Regions from separate parts of the Mucilaginibacter jinjuensis genome, predicted to be linked through region 2. Evidence: riboswitches for the same ligand, from Rfam matches in the RefSeq annotation. Region 2 holds a riboswitch; each other region holds the start of a gene.
What was found. A riboswitch is a leader RNA that binds a small molecule or an ion and turns the genes downstream of it on or off. The one in region 2 is predicted to bind cobalamin.
Positions count from the first base shown of each region.

Region 1: linked by a shared signal. The riboswitch ahead of PQO05_RS09590 (cell surface protein) and the one ahead of PQO05_RS17000 (TonB-dependent receptor) in region 2 are both predicted to bind cobalamin.
Region 3: linked by a shared signal. The riboswitch ahead of PQO05_RS14500 (TonB-dependent receptor) and the one ahead of PQO05_RS17000 (TonB-dependent receptor) in region 2 are both predicted to bind cobalamin.

Region 1 is NZ_CP117167.1:2,093,379-2,101,189, reverse strand. Features, by position in the region: gene PQO05_RS09600 (glycoside hydrolase family 108 protein) at 1-465, opposite strand, end outside; gene PQO05_RS09595 (DUF5074 domain-containing protein) at 649-1,992, opposite strand; gene PQO05_RS09590 (cell surface protein) at 2,026-2,919, opposite strand; cobalamin riboswitch at 3,247-3,442, opposite strand; gene PQO05_RS09585 (response regulator) at 3,517-3,918, opposite strand; gene PQO05_RS09580 (sensor histidine kinase) at 3,924-5,768, opposite strand; gene PQO05_RS09575 (DNA topoisomerase 3) at 5,945-7,789, opposite strand; gene PQO05_RS09570 (hypothetical protein) at 7,807-7,811, opposite strand, start outside.
Region 2 is NZ_CP117167.1:3,851,159-3,858,969, reverse strand. Features, by position in the region: gene PQO05_RS17005 (YncE family protein) at 1-713, opposite strand, end outside; gene PQO05_RS17000 (TonB-dependent receptor) at 710-2,734, opposite strand; cobalamin riboswitch at 2,835-3,031, opposite strand; gene PQO05_RS16995 (DUF5655 domain-containing protein) at 3,078-3,482, opposite strand; gene PQO05_RS16990 (hypothetical protein) at 3,842-5,515, shown strand; gene PQO05_RS16985 (DUF3823 domain-containing protein) at 5,589-6,296, opposite strand; gene PQO05_RS16980 (RagB/SusD family nutrient uptake outer membrane protein) at 6,315-7,811, opposite strand, start outside.
Region 3 is NZ_CP117167.1:3,207,697-3,215,507, forward strand. Features, by position in the region: gene PQO05_RS14495 (ribonucleoside-diphosphate reductase subunit alpha) at 1-2,355, shown strand, start outside; cobalamin riboswitch at 2,465-2,670, shown strand; gene PQO05_RS14500 (TonB-dependent receptor) at 2,780-4,825, shown strand; gene PQO05_RS14505 (DUF5074 domain-containing protein) at 4,836-5,888, shown strand; gene PQO05_RS14510 (DUF6580 family putative transport protein) at 5,937-6,515, shown strand; gene PQO05_RS14515 (SIR2 family NAD-dependent protein deacylase) at 6,583-7,272, shown strand; gene PQO05_RS14520 (MBL fold metallo-hydrolase RNA specificity domain-containing protein) at 7,433-7,811, opposite strand, start outside.

The sequences.
Region 1 (7,811 bases), 1.8 Mb from region 2:
TAACTGGCATATAGCGTTGTATAAATCTTCTGCGTTTTCGGCATTGGCTGCTGCTATCGTAAGCGGGCCAACTTGCCTGTCTACAGTTAATTTACCCGGCGATAAGGTATTTACGCCTTGTTGCAAAAACATAGCAGCTATCCCTGTGCCCATATTAACTGCGGTATCAAAAAGCTGGTTGCCAATTTGCTGATCATTAATACTGTCTAACGACTCAGTATCCCAGAAATTAGCCTTGTAGAATGATTGCACCAGTGTTTGCAGCTGTGCATTATTGTTTAAAACCTGGTTAATGCTGGGTGGATTAGAGGCAACTGCACTATCAACTGTTGGCCAGCCCGACCAGTTAGGCCAGTAATTTTTGGCTATACCCTTGTAGGTTTCGCCACCACTATCATTTGGATTGTTTGCATAGCCTCCCTCATTACCCATGGTAATTTGGAACGCCTGACTAAATTGTGCCATAGAGATAAGAATTTAAGATTTGTAATTAGGTTTTTTAAACTTAAAGCAAATTATCTTATAAAGCAATAGCAAATGGCAAAGGCTGCATAAAGCAGCCTTTGAACACACAGCATGTTCTGCCTCTCACCGCAGTTCATGTTTATTTTTAAAGCAGATCTGCGCAATTGCAGACCCGAAATTGATTTACTGATGAAATACAAATGTAGCAGGGAAATAATATCCGCTGTATGCAAAATCAGTTTTTAAAGCACCGGTGGTAGTGTCATAAAAATCAAGATCATTAACACTGTAGGCAGTGCCGAAACCCGATTGTACGGTGCTAACCACCAACTGATCTGTCTGCACATTATAACCAATACCTGCACCATATAATACTTTGCCTGTTGGCAGGGTAATAAACGGCGTTTGTAATGATGCTGCATTACCATCTACATATTTATAAATGGTTGTGCCACCGCTAAACGATGCATTCTTTGCCAAATATATAGTATTTTCTTTTGTTGATGCAGTAATTGATCCCGGGTGCCATGCGCCCCATGAACCGAAAACCGTAAACGGTACAGTAGTGGTGGTAACATCCAAAGTGGTTGGGTTAATTTTAACCAATGAGGTGCCTCCCGCTGCCCAAACCGAGCCATCAGGTGTTTTGGCAAATGCTACCAGCATAGACGGGATTTTTTTAGCTACCGAATAATCGCTCGCATTTAAGATCACCACACCTTGTGTTTGCGATAGTACAAAGATGTAATTGCCGGCTTTAATAACATCGCCTACAGAACCGGTAACGCTTGTTAGTTTAGCGCCTGCCGTGTAAGTTGTTAAATCGAACGGATATATCCCACTGCCTGAAGTTAATAAACCTTTGGTGTTATCAACCCCAACAAAACCCTGCCAGTTGCTGCCGCCCACTGCCGGGATACGGGCAATTTCTTTTAACGAATAAGCATCGGTAACCACCATCGGGCCGCCTACTTTGGCTACCAGGAACAGGTTGTTGTTAAAGATGGTAGCGTTCTCTAAAGTTGAAGTTGCCGGATCAAGCGTTTTGCCCGGGTTTTCTTTGGTGAAGATACTGTCCTCCTTAGTCTTGGTATCATACCTATAGAAACTCACGCTACCCGTACCATGGCCAAACCATCCCTCGTTAATAATAAAGAAACCGTTCTCATACTTGCCTAAAACGTGGATCTTGTAATCGGCAGATGAGTAACCGCCTGCTGTGCTGGCTTTAAAATTAATGGTATAATCGCCGCGGGTATCTGGTGTAAACGTAAATGTAGAATCGGTGCCTTTGTTGGTGCCATTTACCGTCCAGGTATATACTACGTTTTTCGTGTTCAGTTTAGGGTGTATGGTTAGCGATTTGCCAACGGTAACCGTATCAGCAAGCTTACCGCCGATAGATGAGATCTCCGGCCTTGCCGCAAAGTTGCCGTCACCAACGTTATCCTTTTTACAAGATGCCGCGGCCATCAGCAAAATGCCCAATGCGCCAATCCCTAATTTTAAAGTAATTGTTCTTTTCATTCTTAATGTATTATATGCGTGTATTTAATTTGTTTAGTTTTTAAGCAGGCTCAGATCGGCTGCGCCAGTAAACTCGGTCGATTGCTCGCCCAGCCAGCCCATGTTGTAAAGTATGCCTGTTTGCACTTTTATAAAGTCGATACCCTTGAGGTTTACCGGGTTCCCTTTGGTATCTACAGCCGTAGCAATGTCGATTTTATCGCCGCCGGCAGAGTTATCGGCGTAGCCATAATCAAAAGAAGCACTGGTGATGAAAGACGGGTTGCTGTCGTTAATATTAGTTGACGGCAGCAAAGAGCCGGTTAAAGTATAGGTATCGCCCTTAATGCCCTTAGGGAAGTAGGCTTGTGTATGGAATACATTGGTTTGCACCATCCCTGTTTTACCCAGGTTATCTTTCCAGGGCACACTACAGGTATCGCATTTGGGGCGGGTATAGGTTACCGAGTAATTGGCGTTATAACCTGGTTTACCATAAGCGCTGCCTTTAATTTCGTACCAGGTATCGTCGGGTTTGCCATTGCCGTTGGTATCCTGCATTACCCATATCACACCGGGTTCGGCAAAACTGGCGAAGGCGTTGCCGTAAACGATAAAATCGGTTTTGCCGCTAACATCCAGCACCGTATGATCAAAGCCTACAATTATGTAACCACCCCAGGCCCCCAAACTCACCAAACCCTGGTTAGTTTTCAGCGTACCTTTGGCTGCAACGGTATCGCCCAAACTGGTATTGGTAAACTGACCGGGAGCCGGGTTAAACTCAAACAGATTGCTTACATAAGCATTGCTGGTAGCGGTTACCGGCCTGGTATGGTCGGTTACCGGTGTTGCTGTATCGTCTTTATCCTTTTTACAGGATGCCCATAAGAGGCTTACAAGTGCGCATAATGCGATGAGCGCCTTTACATTTTTTTGCTTTACCATAAGTTTTTATTCGGGATTAATAGATGCGTGTGGAATGCCCTGGTAATGGGATTATTGAGACAAAGGTTTTGGGTTGAACCTGGTTTGAAATGAATAGCGTGCTCTTTTTGTGCTATTGGCGGGGTGCACAAAAGCAGCGTACAGCCCACTAAAGTGGACTGCCGAAAAAGCAAACCTGTATTACTACAAATGCATTTTACCGCACTTAGTAAAAATAATTTCATGTGTTTTGTGTGAGTTAAAACCCCACAGCAAACAGTATGACAGCACTAAAAAATGAAATACACGAAAGGTATCATCATTCCAGCTTCAATCCCCGAAAGCTATGAATCAATATGTGCGATGGCAGGTCTTCTGACTTACTCCCCTCGGCCCGGTCTTCCCACACCGATCAAAATCGGCACAGTGACTAAAAGAATGGGCTTTGGTATATGGAGCTTACAGCTGCGGGACAGTCCCGGATTTACACCGGCTTCCCTTTTAATCCCGGTTTTCACCGGGAACCAAAAGCAATGCAAACTTAAAAGAAAAATTACAGGATGCGAAATGAGTTTAAATATGTATTAATAGCCATTCCGCATCCTGTATTTGCGAGCTTTACGCAGCACTAATCTCAGCCATTATCTGGGCCAGATCATCGCGCGAGATGGGTTTGATATAGAAATTTGATATGGCTTTATAAGTTGCTGCTTTGGCATGGTCGGCTACATCTATAGATGAGCTTACAATGTAAACCGTAATTTTTTTGCTCACCTTAAATTTAATAAACTCATCTAAAAACTGCCAGCCATCCATCACGGGCATGTTTAAATCGAGCAGTATCACATCGGGCAATATTTCGGGCGATTCGAGGATGGGTTTAAGATATTTTATGGCTTCGAGGCCGTTATGAAACACCAGCAGGTTTTCACAAAAGTCAACCACTTTCATTTGTTTCGATAAAACATAGGTAAATATTTTATCGTCATCAATAATACAGGCAATGTCTAATTTTCTCATACGTATCAGCTAAATTCTATTTTAAAAGTAGTTCCTTCATTTACTGTGCTCCGGGCTTCAATTTTACCACCCATGGCATCAACCTGGTTCTTAACCAAAAACAGGCCTATTCCCCGCGCATCATTATTATCATGGAAAGTTTTGTACATGCCAAAAAGCTTGTGCCCGTGCAAACCAAGATCAATCCCTATCCCATTATCTGTTATTTCGAGCGTTACTATATTGTTCAGCTCGTAAACTTTAATATCAATATGTAAAGCCCTGTCGGGATGGCGGTACTTAATACTGTTGGTTAACAAATTTAATAAAATGCTCTCCAAATAAGCCGGGTCATATTGTATGCTGATGCCGGGATCAACATCAACAGATAGTTTTGCGTTTACCTGTCTTAAAGATAACGACAAAACCTCGAGCATGCGGTGAATTTCCTGGTGTAGGTTTAATATTTTTTTGCTGTACTCCTTGTTGCTGTGTACATCAACCACATCATTTAAATGGGCAAGCGTTTGCTGCAAATTGGCTGTATTAATCACCAGCATTTGCATCATCTTTTGCTTTTCCTCATCGTCGGTTTCGTGGGTTATCATATCCAGCAGCATTTGTATGTTACCGGTGTGCGAACGCAGGTTGTGCGATACAATATGTGCAAAGTTTAGCAAACGGCCGTTTTGCCCACTAATAACTTCCATAGCCTGTTTGCGCTCCTGCTCCATGGCTTTTCTATCATGGATATCGGCGTAGGTACCCAGCATCAGCAATGGCTTATCGTCATCACTCCATTTTACTACTTTGCCCCTTACCTCTACCCAAATCCAATCACCGTTTTTATGCATCATGCGGCATTCGCAGGCATAAAATTTCTCTTCCTTTTTAAAGCATTTTTCCAGCTCTAAAGCATTAATGTCCCGGTCATCCGGGTGGATCAGATCATGCCAGGCAGCCATTGTATCAGCCCCAAGCTCGTTAGGTAAATAACCTAATATAGCGGCCGATCTTTTATTATAAACAGTCTCATCAGTGGGTATGTGCCACTCCCAGGTACCAACCTGGGTACTTTTTAAAATATTATCGAGGCGCTGCCGTTCGCGCAACAGTATCTCCATCGATCGCTTGCGATCAGTTATATCCTTTATCTGGGAAACAAAATACAGGGGCACACTGTCGGCATCACGTACCAGCGTTACGCTGAGGTAGATCCAGATCTGGTGACCCAATTTATGGAAATACCTTTTCTCGATATTATAAGTAGTGATCTCGTTATTGAGCAGGCGGTACATGTGGCTCAGATCAAGGTCGAGATCATCGGGGTGGGTAAAATCCTGAAATGTGTGTTTTAAAAACTCTTCTTCATCATAGCCCAACAGGCTGCACAAGCTATTATTTACCTTAATCCAATGGCCATCCGGGGCTACGAGCGCCATCCCGATAGGTGCGTAATCAAAAGCCTGGTGAAATTTTTCTTCCCGCTCTTCCAACGCGCGGATCATATTAACCTGGCTGGTTATATCTTCAAGCGTACCATAAATAATGGTGCATTCGCCGTCTTCATAGTTGGCATGAATCCGCATTTTTACCCACTTAAGTACCCCTCTGGCGCTTCTAAGCCTAAACTCGCCAACCTGTGGCTCACCCGAACTAATACCATATTCTATTACCGAGCGTACAATATCCTGGTCCAGGTAAAATTCGGCGGCCTCTTCTAATGTAAGATATAATACATCGGGACCAACTTCATAAATATCCCTTACATACTGGTTCCAGTAAATTTCGCCCGTAACAAGGTTTCTTTGCCAAATACCAAGCTGCGCTAAAGGTGTTACCTTTTCGTAAAGTTCCAGTTTCTTATGCATCGCAGTTTCTAATGTATCAGCTACAGATATCGAGAACTATTATAAGGATAAAATAAGTATTATTAATATACTTACGTTTAAAAAGACTTATACGTAAGTAACAAATTCATATCAAAATATTTATGATATTATTAAGCAAATAAGCTTAACTGCTACGAAGATGTTTTTGTTCTGTTTTATTTAGATGCAACTGCTTCTTTGGCAACGGCGAGCCCTCTGCCCGATATCAGCAATTCGTTAGTAATGGTACGGGTATAGGTTTTAATCTCTTCCTGAAAATCAACCACCGATGCCCCCGAACGGATTTCTTCCAGTCGTTTTTCCCAGGTGCCTGTCAGTTCCGCCTGGGCTATTTTTTGATCTTTGACTACAGTGTATACTGCAAGACCCATTTTGGTAGGCAGCAGGTTCTTCTTTTCGCGCTGCACGTAATCACGTTTTATTAATGTTTCGATGATGGATGCGCGGGTTGCAGGCGTACCCAATCCGCTATCTTTCATAGCGTAACGCAGTTCCTCGTCGTCAATTTCCTTGCCTGCAGTTTCGAGCGCTTTCAATAAACTAGCCTCGTTGTAAAGCGGCTTGGGTTTGGTTTGCTTTTCGAGGATGGCTTTATTAGGCACGGGCAAATTTTCGCCCTGTACTACTTTGGGTAGCGAAGCATTTTCTTCGTCTTTCTTCTCTTCATCAGGCTCGTTAAATACAGCACGCCATCCCGGAATGCCGATCACTGTACCGCTGGCCATAAATTTACTGCCCGATTGTATCGTAATTTTGGTGATCTCCTTAATACAATCCTGGTGAAAGGCTTCGAGCATGCGGCCAACTACCATATCGTAAATGGCCTGTTTATCGTCCGAGAGTTGATACGGCACCTCACCCGTAGGTAAAATAGCGTGGTGATCCGTCACCTTTTTAGCGTTAACGCTGCGTTTACTCAGTTTATTTTCGGAGAGAAAAGTTGCCTGTTTGCCGAATTGCGGGTGATCTTTATATTTATCGATCAAGCTTGGTACGGTCGCAAAAACATCATCACCAATGTAGCGGCTGCCTGTACGCGGGTAGGTTACCAGTTTGCTTTCATAGAGATTTTGAAGCAGCGACAAGGTTTGATCTGCCGTAAAACCTTTTCGCTTATTAGCCTCTTGCTGTAAACTACTCAGATCGTGCAATAGCGGTGGCGGCTCTTTGCGGGGCTTGGCCTCCACGTTGAGGATATGACCTCCGGCAGGAAAACCGGCAGCAACATCCTGTACCTGATCCAGTATAACCTGGGCGTCTTCTTTAGTTTTATAATTTTCTGGTGATATAGCGCGGAACATTTGCCCGTCTTTATCAACCTGTATAGCAACCTGGTAATAAGTCTGCGGAACGAAGTTCTTGTTCTCCAGATACCGTGAGCAGATCATGGCCAGCGTTGGCGTTTGCACACGGCCCAGTGAAAGTACTGAACGTGTACCGGCAGAAAGACTCAGCGCCTGCGTGGCATTCATCCCCACCAGCCAGTCTGATTGTGAGCGGCAGTGAGCAGAGTTAAATAATGCATCGTAATCAGTCCCCGGTTTTAAATTGCGGAAACCTTCTTTAATGGCCTCATCGGTTTGCGATGAGATCCAAAGCCTTTTAAACGGCTTTTTGCATTTTAAATAGTAATAAATATAGCGAAAGATGAGTTCACCCTCGCGCCCGGCATCCGTTGCCACAATAATTTCGGTGGCTTCGTCAAAAAGTTTTTGGATAATGTCGAGCTGTTTGCGGACTGATGGATCTTCGATCATGCCATCCTTACTTTTTACCTTGCGGATAGAAAGCTTGAATTTGGCGGGCAGCATGGGCAGGTTTTGTACGCTCCAGCCATAAAAGCCGTACTCTTGCGGCGGGGCTAATTGCAACAGGTGGCCAAAGGCCCAGGTAAAGGTATAGCCCTTGCCTTCGATATAGCCTTCGCGTTTTTGGTTAGCGCCAAATACCTTGGCAATTTCGCGTGCTACCGATGGCTTTTCGGCAATAATTACTTTCATTAATCGCTGTTAGGTGATCAGA
Region 2 (7,811 bases):
GAAGTTACATAGATATTGCCGTACGTATCCAATTTTAAGTGTTCGAGATTGATCGCAACTGTGATCTTTTTAACCTGTTTAAAAGTGTTGAGATCTATTACCGACACTGTATTATCATAGTTGGGTACCCGGTAACCACCTGAGTTGGCTACGTATAAAAAATTGTTACGCACCACCATTTCTTCGGGTTGGTAACCCACCACGCAGGTATCTTTAACCGTAAGTGTAGTAGTATCAATACGGGCCACATAACCCAATCTCGCATTCGGATCAATCTGTACCGGCCCCGCATAAGAGCTTACATAAGCATAACCTTTGTCAAAAGCCAGGTAGCGGCAATTGGGTATCGAGATGGTGGCGATATGTTTTGCAGTTTTTACATCCATTACCTCAACCAGATTTGATACATTAATAACTGCATAAAGCTTATTGCCGTAGATCTGGATATCATTCCCAACATCACCCAACTCCTTCACAATTGATGGGTTGCGTGAGGGATAAATGTTTTTGAGATAAGTTCCTGAGGGATAATCATAATAATCTATAGAAGCTTTATTACTACCCATGTTACCTTCGTTTAACAAAAAGAACCCTTTTATCGAGCCTGTTGTGCCGGTTGTTACCGTTGTGGTTGTGGGTTGGATAACTTTATCATCCTTCCTGCAAGAATAAAGCACTGCGACAATTAGCAGGAATAAAAAGATCTTTTTCATATAGTGATATTCATAATGATTTTATAATTGATCCCAGGCATTGGGTAATAAGGCACTACTTCATATTGCTGGTTAAACAGGTTATTAACCTCGGCAGTGAACCTGCATTTTTTAAAATTCCGCGACAACGAGATATCATGGGTATAAAAAGGCTTCTCATAATTTTCGGGGATATTAGCGATAGACTGATACCGTTCGCCAGTATAGATGTAGCTATAATTTAAACTCCAGTTTTTGTACGATGGGCTGATGATTACAGAGCCGCTGTTCCAGGGAGCATAAGGGATTTGTCCGCCGTAATATGGGCTGGTTAGGTCTGTAAAGTCTTGTGCTTTTTGATAGGTATAACTTAAGCGGGAGTTAAGCAAAATAGAGTTACTTATTTGCCATGTGCTTTGTACAGTCGCGTCAATACCTTTGATTTCCACATACCCGAGGTTGATCATCGTCCAGCGAAACTGGTTAGAGGTAGGTACTGCGATGATTTTGTTTTTTACCTGGTTGTAATAACCATCTACCTGTAATTCTATGCGGCGAAGCGCCTGGTGTTCATAGTTATGCCCATACGTAAAGCCTGCATCATATTGGGTAGTATATTCGGGTTTGAGGTCGATGTTACCTATAAACGTATAGTAAAGATCATTGAGCGTTGGCATCCGGAAGATGCGTTTATAAAAGGCACGAAGATTAAAATCCTGATTTGCCCAGGGCTTATAAGCAAAGATGAGCGAAGGCGTATATTGCTGCTTATCATCTGCGGCGCTATTGGCTATGCGGGTAGTTTCATGCACATAAGTTGCCAACAAAGAGGCTTGTAGTTTTAATTTGCCAAAATCTAATGAAGTGGCCAGTGCACTTAATCCGGTATAGCGGGTAGGGTAAACAAAGTTCACCAGGTCGGCATCGAGTTTATTCCAGATAAAATCGGTAGATAGGTTAACGCTCCACCACGGGTTCAGGTTAAACAAGTTGGCGGCTGACAGATAGGTTTCCTGCTGCTTATAATGGTTGTTAACGTAGATGGTAGAAACATCCAGGCGTGGGTCTGACAAGTAATGCAGATAATCATAAGCATATTTGCCACTCACCTGTAGGCTATAAAAAGGACTGAATGTTTTGCGGAAATTGGACTGGATAAATAAATTCTCATCCCATTGCCGGTCCTGATGAGGGAACTGGCCCGGCACATCCCTTACAGAAGCACCCGGATAACCCCTGTCCGAATCATAAAAATAAATCTTGGTGTTCCAGTCTCCATTATCAATTCGGCCGTGTACGCCGGCTTCTAAACGCAGGTATCGTACATCATCATTGGTACGCCTTTGCGTGGTATCATAACCATTGGCTTTGGTATAAGTGAAAGGATAATTGCCTTTGGTATACAAATATTCGCTGCTGAAAGATGTTGCAATACTATCGGTTAACCGGTGCTCCCAAAGTACGGATGGATTTATGGTACCGAATGAACCGCCCTTTAAAGTTATTTTATAGTGATCAACGGTATCACCCGCAAACTTGGGCACCCGTGAAACCATATAAATAGAACCCGCCGAGGCAAAATCTTTGGCGGGCTGAAAAATGGCGCTCTTCTGCCCGTTATAAAGAGAAATAGACTCCATATTGTCTAACGAGAACCTGCCTAAATCAACCATGCCGTTTTGTGCATTACCCAATTCAATGCCGTCATAAAATACCCCAACGTGTTGCGTACCCAGGCTCCGGATGTTAACTGTTTTTAGGCCACCTATACCGCCATAATCTTTAACCTGCGCACCAGAAAAGTAACGTATGGCATCTGCAACCGAGTGGGCACTAAGATTTTTAAGTTCCTGGCCCGATAGGGTTTGTACCGGGATAATCTCTTTACGGATACGGCTATCCATAATCTGCACCTCTTTAAGGTGGTGGGTGGTATCAGGAGTAGATTTAGTTGTTGTATCCCGCTTTTGGGCATCAGCGGCAGTGATCCCCAAAAGGACGAACATAAAAAATAATAAATGATAGCGTAAAGCTATTTCCATAAGCGATGCAGAGTTAACTCCACAGCCTAAGGCACAAAAATGAAATGAAAGGTATAAATAAAGACACCTGCACATCCCAGCTTCAATCCCCGAAAGCTATGAATTATATAATGCAATGGCAGGTCTTCTGACTTACTCTCCTCGGCCCGGTCTTCCCATCTCAATATAAATTGAAACAGTGACCATTTGATTGGGCTTTGTTAACAGAGCTTACAGCTGCGGGACAGTCCCGGAATTACACCGGCTTCCCTTTTAATCCCGGTCGTGAGTTCGGGAACCAAAACGGTGCAAAGGTAATTAATAATTAAGTATTGTGGTTATTGTTGCGAAACAGTAGCGCTTATTACGCCAGTAGTTCATAAGAGGCTCGCAGATAGGTAAATAAAGCGGGGCGAAGGTCATCCAGTAGAGATAGACGGATATGGTTTTCAAACTTTTTACCCCAGGCTGTACTTTTAATTACAGGCCGTTCTGCATGCTGTGTTTTGGAATAAAACTTAATATCCAACTCCTTTTTCATCGGCCTGATAACCAAAAAAGTGAGTCTGTGCGTAAATACAATACAATTTGGGGTTGTACCTACAAGTACACCATCCCAGTCGGCCACTTCGGCCAATATCTTGTCAAATAAAAGTATAAGCTCAGGCGAGCGCCCGTGGAATAGGCTGTCCAGGCTAACACGCTCGCAATAGTGCCTTTGCTCTGGTTTATGTAGTTCGCGGTCACATTTCGGGCAAATCCAGGTCATCTGTTTACTTATAAGATTTGATTTTTAAAGATAAGCTTTTAATAAGCAGATTAAACTTAACGCATTAACCAATACGCCGGTTTGGTAATTCATAGGGTATTCAATCAAATAATATTATAATATGCTATTAATGGGGTATTTTATATTATTAATGGCTTATTAGTTTTCTATTATAAGTTAATTAATACGCTGCCGGTAAATTGGTTACAATAAAGATGCAGGTCCCTGCTGCATTTAATATTAACCTAATACCAAATCTGTTAATGGAAATCACTGTATTAATACCACCTTAAGGCGTTTGCCTGTCTGTAACGCTCCATAATTAATCTTTTACCAATTATTAATCAATCAATTAATTTATGAATTACAAAAACTTAAAAATTAGCTTACTGCTAATGTCTGGCCTAATTATGGGAGCCTGCGCCAAAAAAAATGTAGGAGGTACCGAACCTGTCACGGCAAACAAATTAAATGTAAAAGTTAACTCTTCGCCCGTGGGCGATGTTGTAGGAAAAGTTACCGTTGGATACCAGGGCTGGTTTGCGGCCATTGGAGATGGTGGCCCATATAATGGCTGGTGGCACTGGTGTAACCCAGATAGCCAGACACCAAATGCGAACAACATCGGCATTAAATCATGGCCCGATGTGAGGGAATATACCAGCACCTATCAAACCGGTTTTGCTAACCTTAATAATGGCAGCCCGGCTAAGTTATTCTCATCGTACAATGATCAAACGGTTAATACACAGTTTACCTGGATGCAGCAAAACGGTATTGACTGTGCTGCATTGCAACGCTTTAACCCTAATGGTGGCGAAGGTGCAATCCGCGATGCGGTAACCGCCAAAGTTAAAACTGCAGCCGAGGCAACCGGCCGCAAGTTTTATATTATGTATGATGTTGGCGGCTGGACTAATATGCAGACCGAAATTAAGGCAGACTGGACTAATAAAATGTCGGCTTATACTTCATCGTCTGCTTATGCCCGCCAAAATGGTAAACCGGTGGTATGTATCTGGGGATTTGGTTTTAATGATGCTAATCACCCTTTCTCTGCCTCAGTTTGTCTAGATGTAATCAACTGGTTTAAAAGCCAGGGCTGCTATATTATTGGCGGTGTGCCTGCCTACTGGCGCGACCCGAATGCCAGTGAAGTGCAGCCCAACTTTTTGCCAACTTTTAATGCGTTTAACATGATTTCGCCGTGGATGATTGGTAAGATCGGGTCTATCGCCGATGCCAATAACTTTTACAATAATACCCAGATAGGTGATCAGGCGTATTGCAATAGTAACGGTATAGATTATCAGCCATGCGTTTTACCGGGCGATTTACAATTACGCCAGCGTGCTCACGGTGATTTAATGTGGACCCAGTTTTACAACCTGATCAGGGGCGGTGCGCAAGGGCTTTACATTTCGATGTTTGATGAGTATAACGAAGGTAACCAAATTGCCAAAACTTCAGAAAATTCATCATTTGTGCCGGCAGGCTCTAACTTTTTATCACTGGATGAAGATGGTACAGCATGTTCTGCCGATTACTATTTGCGACTTACCGGCGATGGCGGCAAAATGCTGAAAGGGCAAATCTCCCTAACCTCAATTCGACCTACAGCACCGGTAGTTGGTGGCGGTTCGGGCCCGGTTGCTCCAATAGGGCAGACTGTTACCTTCAAAGGATCAAATAACCTGTATGTGAGCAGCGAGAACGGCACTCAAGCCATGAATTGCAATCGCACTACGGCCCAAGGATGGGAGCAGTTTGCGGTAGTTAACGGCGGCAGTGGTAAAGTATCGTTGATGACACAGGGTAAATATGTATCGTCAGAAAATGGTACGCAGGCTATAACCTGTAACCGCACGGCGATTGGCCCATGGGAACAGTTTGATTGGATCAGTAATTCGGATGGGACAATCTCTTTACGTGGTAACAACGGTAAATACGTGTCGAGCGAAGGTGGAACACAAGCCATGACTTGTACACGGTCGACCATTACAGCAACTGAGAAATTCCGTATTAATCAGTAAGTAACACCGTTAATAAACAAGAAAGCCAGCATGAGGGATGCTGGCTTTCTTGTTTTAAATGGATTGTAGCAGATTAAGGCACATCTACCTTAATCACCTGCGAGTAGTTATATTTCTTATAACTATCATCTACACGTGCACCAACCCTGGCGTAAAACGTACGCCCCGATTTTAAGTTGGTAACAGTTAACGTGTAAGTGGTTGAAGCAATCGCATCAGACCATGCACTGTTAATGTTAACCTGGTTAGGGTCGCTGTACTGGCTGATGGTTGCGCCGCTGCCTACAAACTCAGTTGTGTTTACAAATGGCTTAACATCTAAGACATTAGGCAAACCTGCTGTAATAGGGGCTGCAATGTTGAATTTTAGTGTTAATGTAGTGCCTGATAAACTACTTGTCAGGTTCTTGATCTGCAGGTAAGGCGTAACGGTGAAATCTTTGGATGTTACCCCGCTGATGTCCAGTTCCTCACCTGTAACAGGCCAGAATGCACCTTGGGTAGGGGTTACGCGGTAGTGGCCTTTAAATAGTTTAGAATCTTCATAAGTGCCATCGTTTTTTGATGGGATATATTGCGGGGTAGGCGTAGCGCTCCAGCTTAATTCTTCGAGCATTACCTGCATGCCGGCTGTTTCTGTCAAAAAGTTGGCATTTGTTGTTTTATCAATGATCCTCCCTTGAAAGGTAGAATCCGGCCCCGGATAATTATCGGGTTTGGTACATGCTGAAATTAGTAGTGTGGCAAATACCAGCAATAGGGGACTGATTATTTTTTTCATGATGAAATATTTTTAGAATTAATAGCCTGGATTATTTGGATATAGGTTGGGGTTTTTACCTAATTCGCCACCTGGGATAGGTTCGTAATACCATTTTTTATCGAAGGTATAAGTACGCTGAAACGTTTCTACGTCGCGAATGAAGATGTATTTCTTCTCGTCGATAACATAGTAAGGCAGCAGGGCGTGGAATTTGGTATTATCCAAAACTTTATCAGCCGTATGCCATCTGCGCAGATCCCACCAATAGTGTTTCTCAAATGCCAGTTCTTTACAACGTTCGTTACGGATGGTATCGATGGTCATGCCACCTGTTGATAGGGTAGCGCCTGCACGTGTCCTGATCTGGTTGATCATGTTTAATGCATCAGCTGTTTGACCCAGTTCAAATGACGCTTCGGCACGGTTCAGCAACACTTCTGCGTAGCGGATATCTATCCAGCTTTGGGTACTTTTATACAAACCGCAGTCTGATTGAAGTTTGTTATAAGCCACATATTTTCTTACGAAAAAGCCTGTACGGGTTTTATTATCACCATCGGTGCTAATACCTGTAAAACCGATAATACGTAAGCCATTGTAAAGCGCATCTGTACTACCTGCTAAATGCTGATATTGATGGTTTGGTGGAGTAAGACCAATTTCGGCAGCAGCAGTACCGCTGAAATGATCATACAAACCTCTTTGTACATCGAAAGTAAGTCCCCTCAATGTAGCGCCAGGAAAGTAGATCGATGCCTTTAAGCGTGGCTCTAATCCTGCCATAATATCAGCCAGGCTATTGAATCTTATTGGTGTACCATCAGCATTGGTTACTTTAAGAGTGGTGTAACGCTCTACATCTTCAATAGTAGGGTAAGCGCGCGAATCACCATCAGCAGTCATGTAGCGTGGCGAAAACGTAGCATCATAACTGTGCGCAGTACCGCTCGGTACAGAATAATCCCGCACAAAAATATTCTCAGGGCTATCCTGGTCTAAAAACGCTTGTACATAGTTTTGCTCTTTATCGCCAACCTTGTTGTACAACTGGTAGTGGCCATCAAGCAATTTAGCAGCATCTACAGATTTCTGGAAGAAACCATTGGCTTCTGATGCCGGTATGCCGGTATAGCCAGCTGTTTGTGCAGGCCCTGCTACGAAATTAACCGAACCATATTTGGCAATACTACCTGCATATAACATAGCCCTTGATTTAAGTGCTGCTGCTACATATTTGTTAGCCCTGCCACGGTCATTACTCTCTGGCATCATGCTGTAAGCTTTGTCCAAATCGTCGGCAATAAAATTGTATACATCAATTTCCTTATCACGATGCACTTGTAATGATTCGAGGCTACCTTGTGGATCCTGCACAGTTTTAATGATCGGGATACCACCGTAGCGTTTCACCATAGCGAAATAAAAGTAAGCCCTTAAAAAATAGGCTTCGCCCAGTAACTGGTTTTTCTGTGCGTCAGTAATACCTTGGCCGCCTTTAGGCAGGTTTTCAATAAAATAATTAATATTACGCAC
Region 3 (7,811 bases), 640 kb from region 2:
TTTGATAAGATAACCGCACGCGTGCAGAAACTCGCATACGGCTTAAGTCCGTTGGTTGATGCGATAGATGTGGCTAAAAAAGTAGTAGAAGGTTTATACGATGGTGTATCTACCACCGAACTGGATAACCTTGCTGCCGAAACTGCTGCATCATTAACTACCAAACACCCTGATTATGCTTTGCTGGCAAGCCGTATTGCGGTAAGCAATTTGCATAAAAATACTATCAAGTCGTTCTCTTCAACAATGGAGAAACTTTACGATTATACAGACGAGCACAACGATCGTAAAATGCCTTTAATTGCCGATGATGTAATGGAAATAATCCGTGCAAACGCCGATATATTGGATAGCTCTATTATTTACGATCGCGATTTCGGTTTCGATTACTTCGGTTTTAAAACCTTAGAAAAATCATACCTGCTGAAAGTTGACGGCAAAATAGCCGAGCGCCCTCAGCACATGTATATGCGTGTTTCTGTAGGTATCCATAAGGATGATATCGACAGCGTTATCAGAACCTACAATCAAATGAGTGAGCGTTGGTTTACACACGCTACGCCAACTTTATTTAATGCGGGTACTCCTAAGCCGCAAATGTCATCATGCTTCCTGCTTTCAATGAAAGATGATAGCATCGATGGTATCTATGATACACTAAAACAAACAGCCAAAATTTCACAAAGCGCAGGTGGTATCGGTTTAGCTATCCATAATGTACGTGCTACAGGCAGCTACATTAGTGGTACTAACGGTACAAGTAACGGTATTATCCCTATGCTGCGTGTATTTAACGATACAGCCCGTTATGTAGATCAGGGTGGTGGTAAACGTAAAGGAGCCTTTGCGGTTTACTTAGAGCCTTGGCATGCAGATATTTTCGACTTCTTAGACCTGCGTAAAAACCACGGTAAAGAAGAAGCACGTGCACGTGATTTGTTCTATGCCCTTTGGATCTGCGATTTGTTTATGAAACGCGTAGAAGAAAACGGTGAGTGGAGCCTATTCTGTCCGCACGAAGCACCAGGTATGTCTGAGTGTTTTGGTGACGAGTTCGAAGCATTGTACACCCGTTACGAAAAAGAAGGCCGTGCCCGCAGAGTAATCCGCGCACAAGATCTTTGGTTTGCTATTTTGGATGCACAGATCGAAACCGGTAACCCATATCTGTTATATAAAGATGCTGCAAACAAGAAAAGCAATCAGCAAAACTTAGGTACTATTAAAAGCAGTAACCTTTGTACCGAAATTATGGAATACACCAGCCCTGATGAGGTAGCTGTATGTAACCTGGCTTCGTTAGCATTGCCACGTTTTGTGATCAATGGTCAGTTTGATTTCGATAAATTATACGAGATCACTTATGATGCTGCTAAAAACCTTAATAAAATTATAGATAACAACTATTACCCGGTAGAAGAGGCCCGTACTTCAAACATGCGCCACCGCCCAATCGGTTTAGGTGTGCAAGGTTTGGCCGATGTGTTTATCCTGTTGCGCTTACCATTTGAAAGCGACCTGGCTAAGGTGTTAAACAAAAACATCTTCGAAACCATGTATTTTGCTGCCATGACGGCAAGTAAAGACCTGGCTATGCAGGATGGTGCTTACGAAACCTTTAAAGGTTCGCCATTATCAAAAGGTAAATTCCAGTTTGATCTTTGGGATGTTAAACCAACAGATCGCCACGATTGGGAAAGCTTACGTAAAGCTGTGATGAAACATGGAGTGCGTAACTCGCTGTTAATGGCGCCAATGCCAACAGCATCAACCTCGCAGATATTTGGTAACAACGAGTGTTTTGAACCATATACCTCAAACATTTACACCCGTCGTGTATTAAGCGGTGAGTTTGTGATTGTGAACAAACACTTACTGAAAGATTTGGTTAACCTTGGCTTGTGGAACAACACAATGAAAAACAATATCATTGCGGCCAATGGTTCTATCCAGCATATCCCTGAAATTCCATCTGATTTGAAAGAACTTTACAAAACAGTTTGGGAAATTAAACAACGCAGCCTGATTGATATGGCGGCAGATCGTGGCGCATTTATTTGCCAGTCGCAATCATTAAACCTGTTTGTTGACAGTCCGAATACCTCTAAACTAACCTCAATGCACTTCCACGCATGGAAACGCGGTTTAAAAACCGGTATGTATTACCTGCGTACACAAGCTGCAACGCAAGCGGTACAGTTTACAGTTGAGAAACAAGGCAGTAAAGAAATGGAGCCGGTTATCCCTGCACCAGAACCAAACGTACAAATGAATGATCTGGACGGTATAGAACTTACCCAAACCAGCGGCCCAAGCTGCAGTATGGAAGAAGGTTGCGTAACCTGTTCATCATAAACATAAAAGAAGTTTTTCAACCTTAATTTTAACCGGGCTGTCTGAAAAGATAGTCCGGTTTTTTTGTGCGATGTATTGTCGCTATAGCTAAATGTCAGTTTGTTATGTTACTTTTGCACAGCTTTTAGGTTCCTTGCCGTTAAGGTAAAGATTAAAAGGGAATCCGGTGTAATTCCGGAGCTGTCCCGCAGCTGTAAGTCCGGCTTCTGATAAAGAGGTTAGTTGATTAATTAGTCACTGTCCCGATTCTAAATCGGTATGGGAAGACGTCAACACAGGATGAGCCAGAAGACCTGCCAAAAGCATTACCAATTCATAGCTTTCGCGGATTGAAGCTTGGGTGAAATACATTAAAACTGATCAATAATTTTGATTGGTTGTGTTCCATTCATTTTTCCGTTGTATTGCTTTGAATTATTAAGCAATGGAAAAGTTTACAGCAAAATTTCGGCCTGTTTTAATATCCCGTTACGGTATATACAGTATTTGTATTGCCTGTATGCTGTTATTGCTATCAACCCGGCTTAAAGCCCAGCAGGATACTTCTAAAAAGCTGAAAGAGGTTAATGTAACTTCATCAACCTTACCCAAGGTGCAAACCATTATACCTGTACAGCAAATATCCAACGCCGATTTTAGTCATTATGCGGCCTTGTCTGTGGCTGATATTGCCGCTAACTTTGCAGGTGTAAACGTTAAAGATTACGGAGGCATTGGCGGATTAAAAACCATCTCGGTACGCAGCATGGGAGCTACCCATACCGGTGTACAATACGATGGCGTTATACTGAACGATGCACAGAACGGGCAGATTGACCTGGGCAAATTCAGTCTTTACAATGTACAGTCTGTTACCTTATATAATGGCCAGGCACCAAACATTGTGCAACCTGCACGGTCATTTGCATCGGCCAGCATATTAGATATTAAAACTACAAGGCCACAATTGAGCGCAGCCAAACCTTACCAGGTTTCACTTGGGGGAAATGGCGGTTCATTTGGGTTACTAAATCCTTACCTGCAATGGCAGCAACGTGTATCTAAGCAATGGTCGGTTGTGTTAAATGCCAATTATACTTATGCAAACGGGCAATATAAGTACAAAGAAAACGGCGATGGTTCTGATACCTTAGCCACCCGCAGAAATAGCGACATCAAAGCCTTACAAACAGATGGTGCCTTATATTGGGCTAAAAGCGACAGCAATAAATTTAAGATACAATTCAACTATTATAACAGCGATAGGGGATTGCCCGGGCCGGTAATTTATTATACCACACAATCCAACCAACGCATGCAAAATCACGATCTGTTGGTACAATCGGCATACGAGTACATTGCCAAAAGCAGTTTTCATTTATTGTTGAATAGTAAGTATTCGCAAAACTACCTGCATTATCTTGACCCGTCACTTCCGGATGGAGCAATTGGCAGTAATGAACATTACATGCAGCACGAGTTTTACCAATCGGCTTCGGTTGGTTACCATATTCTGCATAATTGGGAAGTATCTTATGCCTCTGATGCCGCGCTCACCAACTTATTTAGTGATGTTTATACCAATTATTACCAATATGCTTTCCCAACAAGGCTAACATTGTTTAATGCGGTAGCAACAGATCTGGCTTTCGATAAATGGCATCTTCAGGGTAATTTATTGAACACCTATATCACAGATCATGTGAAGAATGGCATAGCAGCTGCATCTAAATCTGCATTTACGCCAAGTTTGTCGGCCACTTTTCAACCCTTTCTAAACTCTGGATTACAGTTAAGGGCATTCTATAAAGATATATTCAGAAATCCCACCTTCGCCGAACAGTATTATTATGCAGTAAGGCCGCGCAATCTTGATCCAGAACGCACCAAGCAATACGATCTGGGAATAACCTACCAAAAAAGCTTTAACGGTTTTGTGCACGATTTAGCAGTTACTGCCGATGCTTATTATAATAACGTTCGAAACAAGATCATCTACCTGCCTTCACGTTCGCCAGAAACGCCTTCTGTTACTAACCTGGGTAGTGTAGATATTAAGGGACTGGATGTGACTTTGAAAACCGATGTAATACCTGCAGTGGGATGGCTGGGCACAATCTCTGTCAATTACACTTATCAAAATGCCATTAATGTTACAGACCCGAGTGATTCTTATTACCTCGACCAAATACCTTACACACCAAAAAATCTACTCAACTTAAATGCAGGCATTAATTACAAAGCTTTAGGTCTATATTATAACAGCACGTTTTCATCATCAAGATACTACGAGAATAATAATGTGCCCGAATATTACCTGCCATCATACAACGTAAGTAATGCTTCGCTAATATATAAGTTCCTGACACATAGTGTGCCCGTGAATGCTTCATTTGAGGTCAACAACCTTTTTAATGAGCGTTACGTAGTGCTTTACAGTTACCCGATGCCTGGCCGATCGTACAGATTATCTTTTCAAATAACAATTTAATCATATCAAAATGAAACACTTTAAACTTAAAAATTTCTTATTCGCGATTGTTACAACGGCAGCGTTGTCATCGTGCCATAAAGACAAAAATGATGTAACACCAACTACACCCATTGCGCAAGTGGCCGGTGTTTATGTTTTAAACCAGGGCGGAAGCACAGGTAGCATTACCTATTACGATTACACAACCAAAGTAACAACACCAGATATTTATACAACAGCAAACGGCGCTGGGGTTGGGAGCCTTCCAAACGATTTGAAAGTATATGGATCTAAAATGTATATCGTTGTAGATAAGTCTAAGGTTATTAATGTGGTTAACCCTAAAACAGCCAAGTTAATTAAGCAAATTTCTTTTGGTGATAGCGAACCACGCAGCATTGCCTTCTACAAAAACAATGCATTTGTTACCTCTTACGATGGTACAGTTGCCGTTATAGATACTGCTGCTTTAACCATAAGCAAACATATTACAGTGGGATCTTATCCGGAACAATTGGTGGTGTCAAACAATAAATTGTACGTAGCAAACTCTGGTGGTTTGGCCGTAACTTACGATAAAACAGTATCAGTTATTGATTTAACTTCTTTAGCAGTAACTAAAACTATTAATGTAATTATTAACCCGGTAGCGATTGGGGCTGACAACTATGGCCATGTTTATGTTATTTCAAATGGAGATTATGCTTCTGTTATGCCTGGCATAAGTATTATTGACAATACTGCAGATGTAGCAACCTCACAAACTACTGTAGATGTAGGTTACGGTTCTCCATTTGTGGTTAGTGGTGATAACGGTTATTACCTGAGTGGTACTGGCAAAGTTGTTGTGTACAACACCAAAACACAAGCTATTAGCAGCGCCAATTTTATTACAGATGGTACAAAATTAACAGCTGCTTATGGCCTTGCTGCTAATAGCACCACAGGCGAGGTATTTGTAACAGACGCTAAAGATTATTCATCAAACGGTACTTTGTATGCTTTTGACAAAAACGGTAAACAGGAATATACCATTACAGTGGGTATTAATCCTGCTAATATTGTGTTTGTAAACAAGTAGTTTTTATTTCGTTCGATAATCAGTAAATTTGTTTACCAATATTATACAATGTCGCAACAACAGAAAATCAATATCAGAAACGCAGTTTTAATCCTCATGATTATTGCTGCCGCAGCAATGCGCCTGGTAAGTTATAAATATCAGGTGTTAAGCAATTTTACACCCGTAGGCGCTATCGCCATTTTTGGTGGCACCTATTTTAACGATAAGTGGAAAGCGTACCTGGTGCCATTTGCGGCGCTTTTTGTAAGCGATCTCATCATCAATTACATGTACTTCTCTAAACTGGTTTGGTACAGCAGTTCGTTATGGATGTATGCCAGTTTCTTTGCTATGGTGTTTTTTGGTAGCCTGATTAAAAAAGTAAATTTTGGTACTGTAGTGTTAGCATCTGTAGGGGGCATACTTGTACACTGGTTGCTAACCGACATCGACCCATGGTTAAACGGAACAACGTATGCTAAAGGTATTAACGGTTATTTCCAATCGCTGATAGCAGCTGTTCCGTTTGAGAAAAATATGATCCTGGGCGATCTGGTTTTCGGACTAATACTGTTCGGAGGCTTTGAACTGGCTAAGAGCAAATACACTGTGTTACGCAACGAGCCTAAATTGGCCACAGCTTAATCAGATAAATAAACGAAATTTAAAAGCGATGAGTGATCATCGCTTTTTTTATGAATAACAATTAGCTATGAAACAAAAGTTAGTGGTATTAACCGGCGCGGGCATCAGCGCAGAAAGCGGGCTGAAAACCTTTCGTGACAGTGATGGCTTGTGGGAGGGATACAATATTGAAGATGTAGCCACCCCCGAAGCCTGGGCGCGTAACCCGGCCATGGTGCAGGATTTTTACAACCAGCGCCGTAAATCGGTATTGGAGGCCAAACCTAATGCAGCACATTATGCCCTGGCTAAATTGGAAGAGCAATTCGACGTAACCATCATCACCCAAAATATCGACGATCTGCATGAACGTGCCGGATCAAGCAATGTGCTGCATTTGCACGGTATCATCACCCGTTCGCAATCGAGCCTGAATCCACAATTAACTTACCCGATAGTAGGCTGGGAGATAGGTATGGACGAAGTTTGCGAACTCGGCTCGCCGCTACGTGCACATGTAGTTTGGTTTGGCGAAGCTGTGCCTATGATTGAGCCAGCGGCAGAAATTTGTCATTCGGCAGATCTGTTTATCCTCATTGGTTCATCATTAGCGGTTTACCCGGCTGCAGGATTAATCAATTACGTACCTCGTAAAACGCCTAAATATATTGTCGATCCGGTAATACCGGATGTATCCTTATCAGGAATAATTAAGATTAAAGCTAAAGCAACTGAAAGTGTACCTGCCTTGGTAGAGGAGTTATTGGCAGGCGTGTAAAGGGTGGAATGTTCCACATTGGCAGCAAAATGACTTTTAGGTATAGTTATCCCAACCCGTCATTGCGAGGTACGAAGCAATCGCGAACTATACAGAACCGCTCTGTAAATCGGGGATTGCTTCGTACCTCGCAATGACGGGTTGGGTTATTTTTGCAGTCTTACAACTCATAAACCAATCCCTTTTCAGGAATCACAACCGGATAATCCTCAGCTTCTAATCCCGCGGCAAAAGCTTCCATACTTTGTGGATCACCATGTACCAGGAATATTTGCTTCAATTTGGCCTTATCCTGCTGTTTAACGGTGTTCATTAAATCTTCGTGATCTCCGTGGGCACTGAATAGGTCTGTCTGTTTGATAGTCGCATACACGGCTAATTCGCGGTCTTTAATGTGCACGATAGGATCGCCACGTAATAAGCGATGGCCTAAAGTTCCTTTAGCACAATAACCGATGAAAAGGATGGTGCAGTAGTAATTTTGAATATTATAAAACAAGTGGTCCTGGATCCGGCCACCCTCCAGCATACCTGCTGAT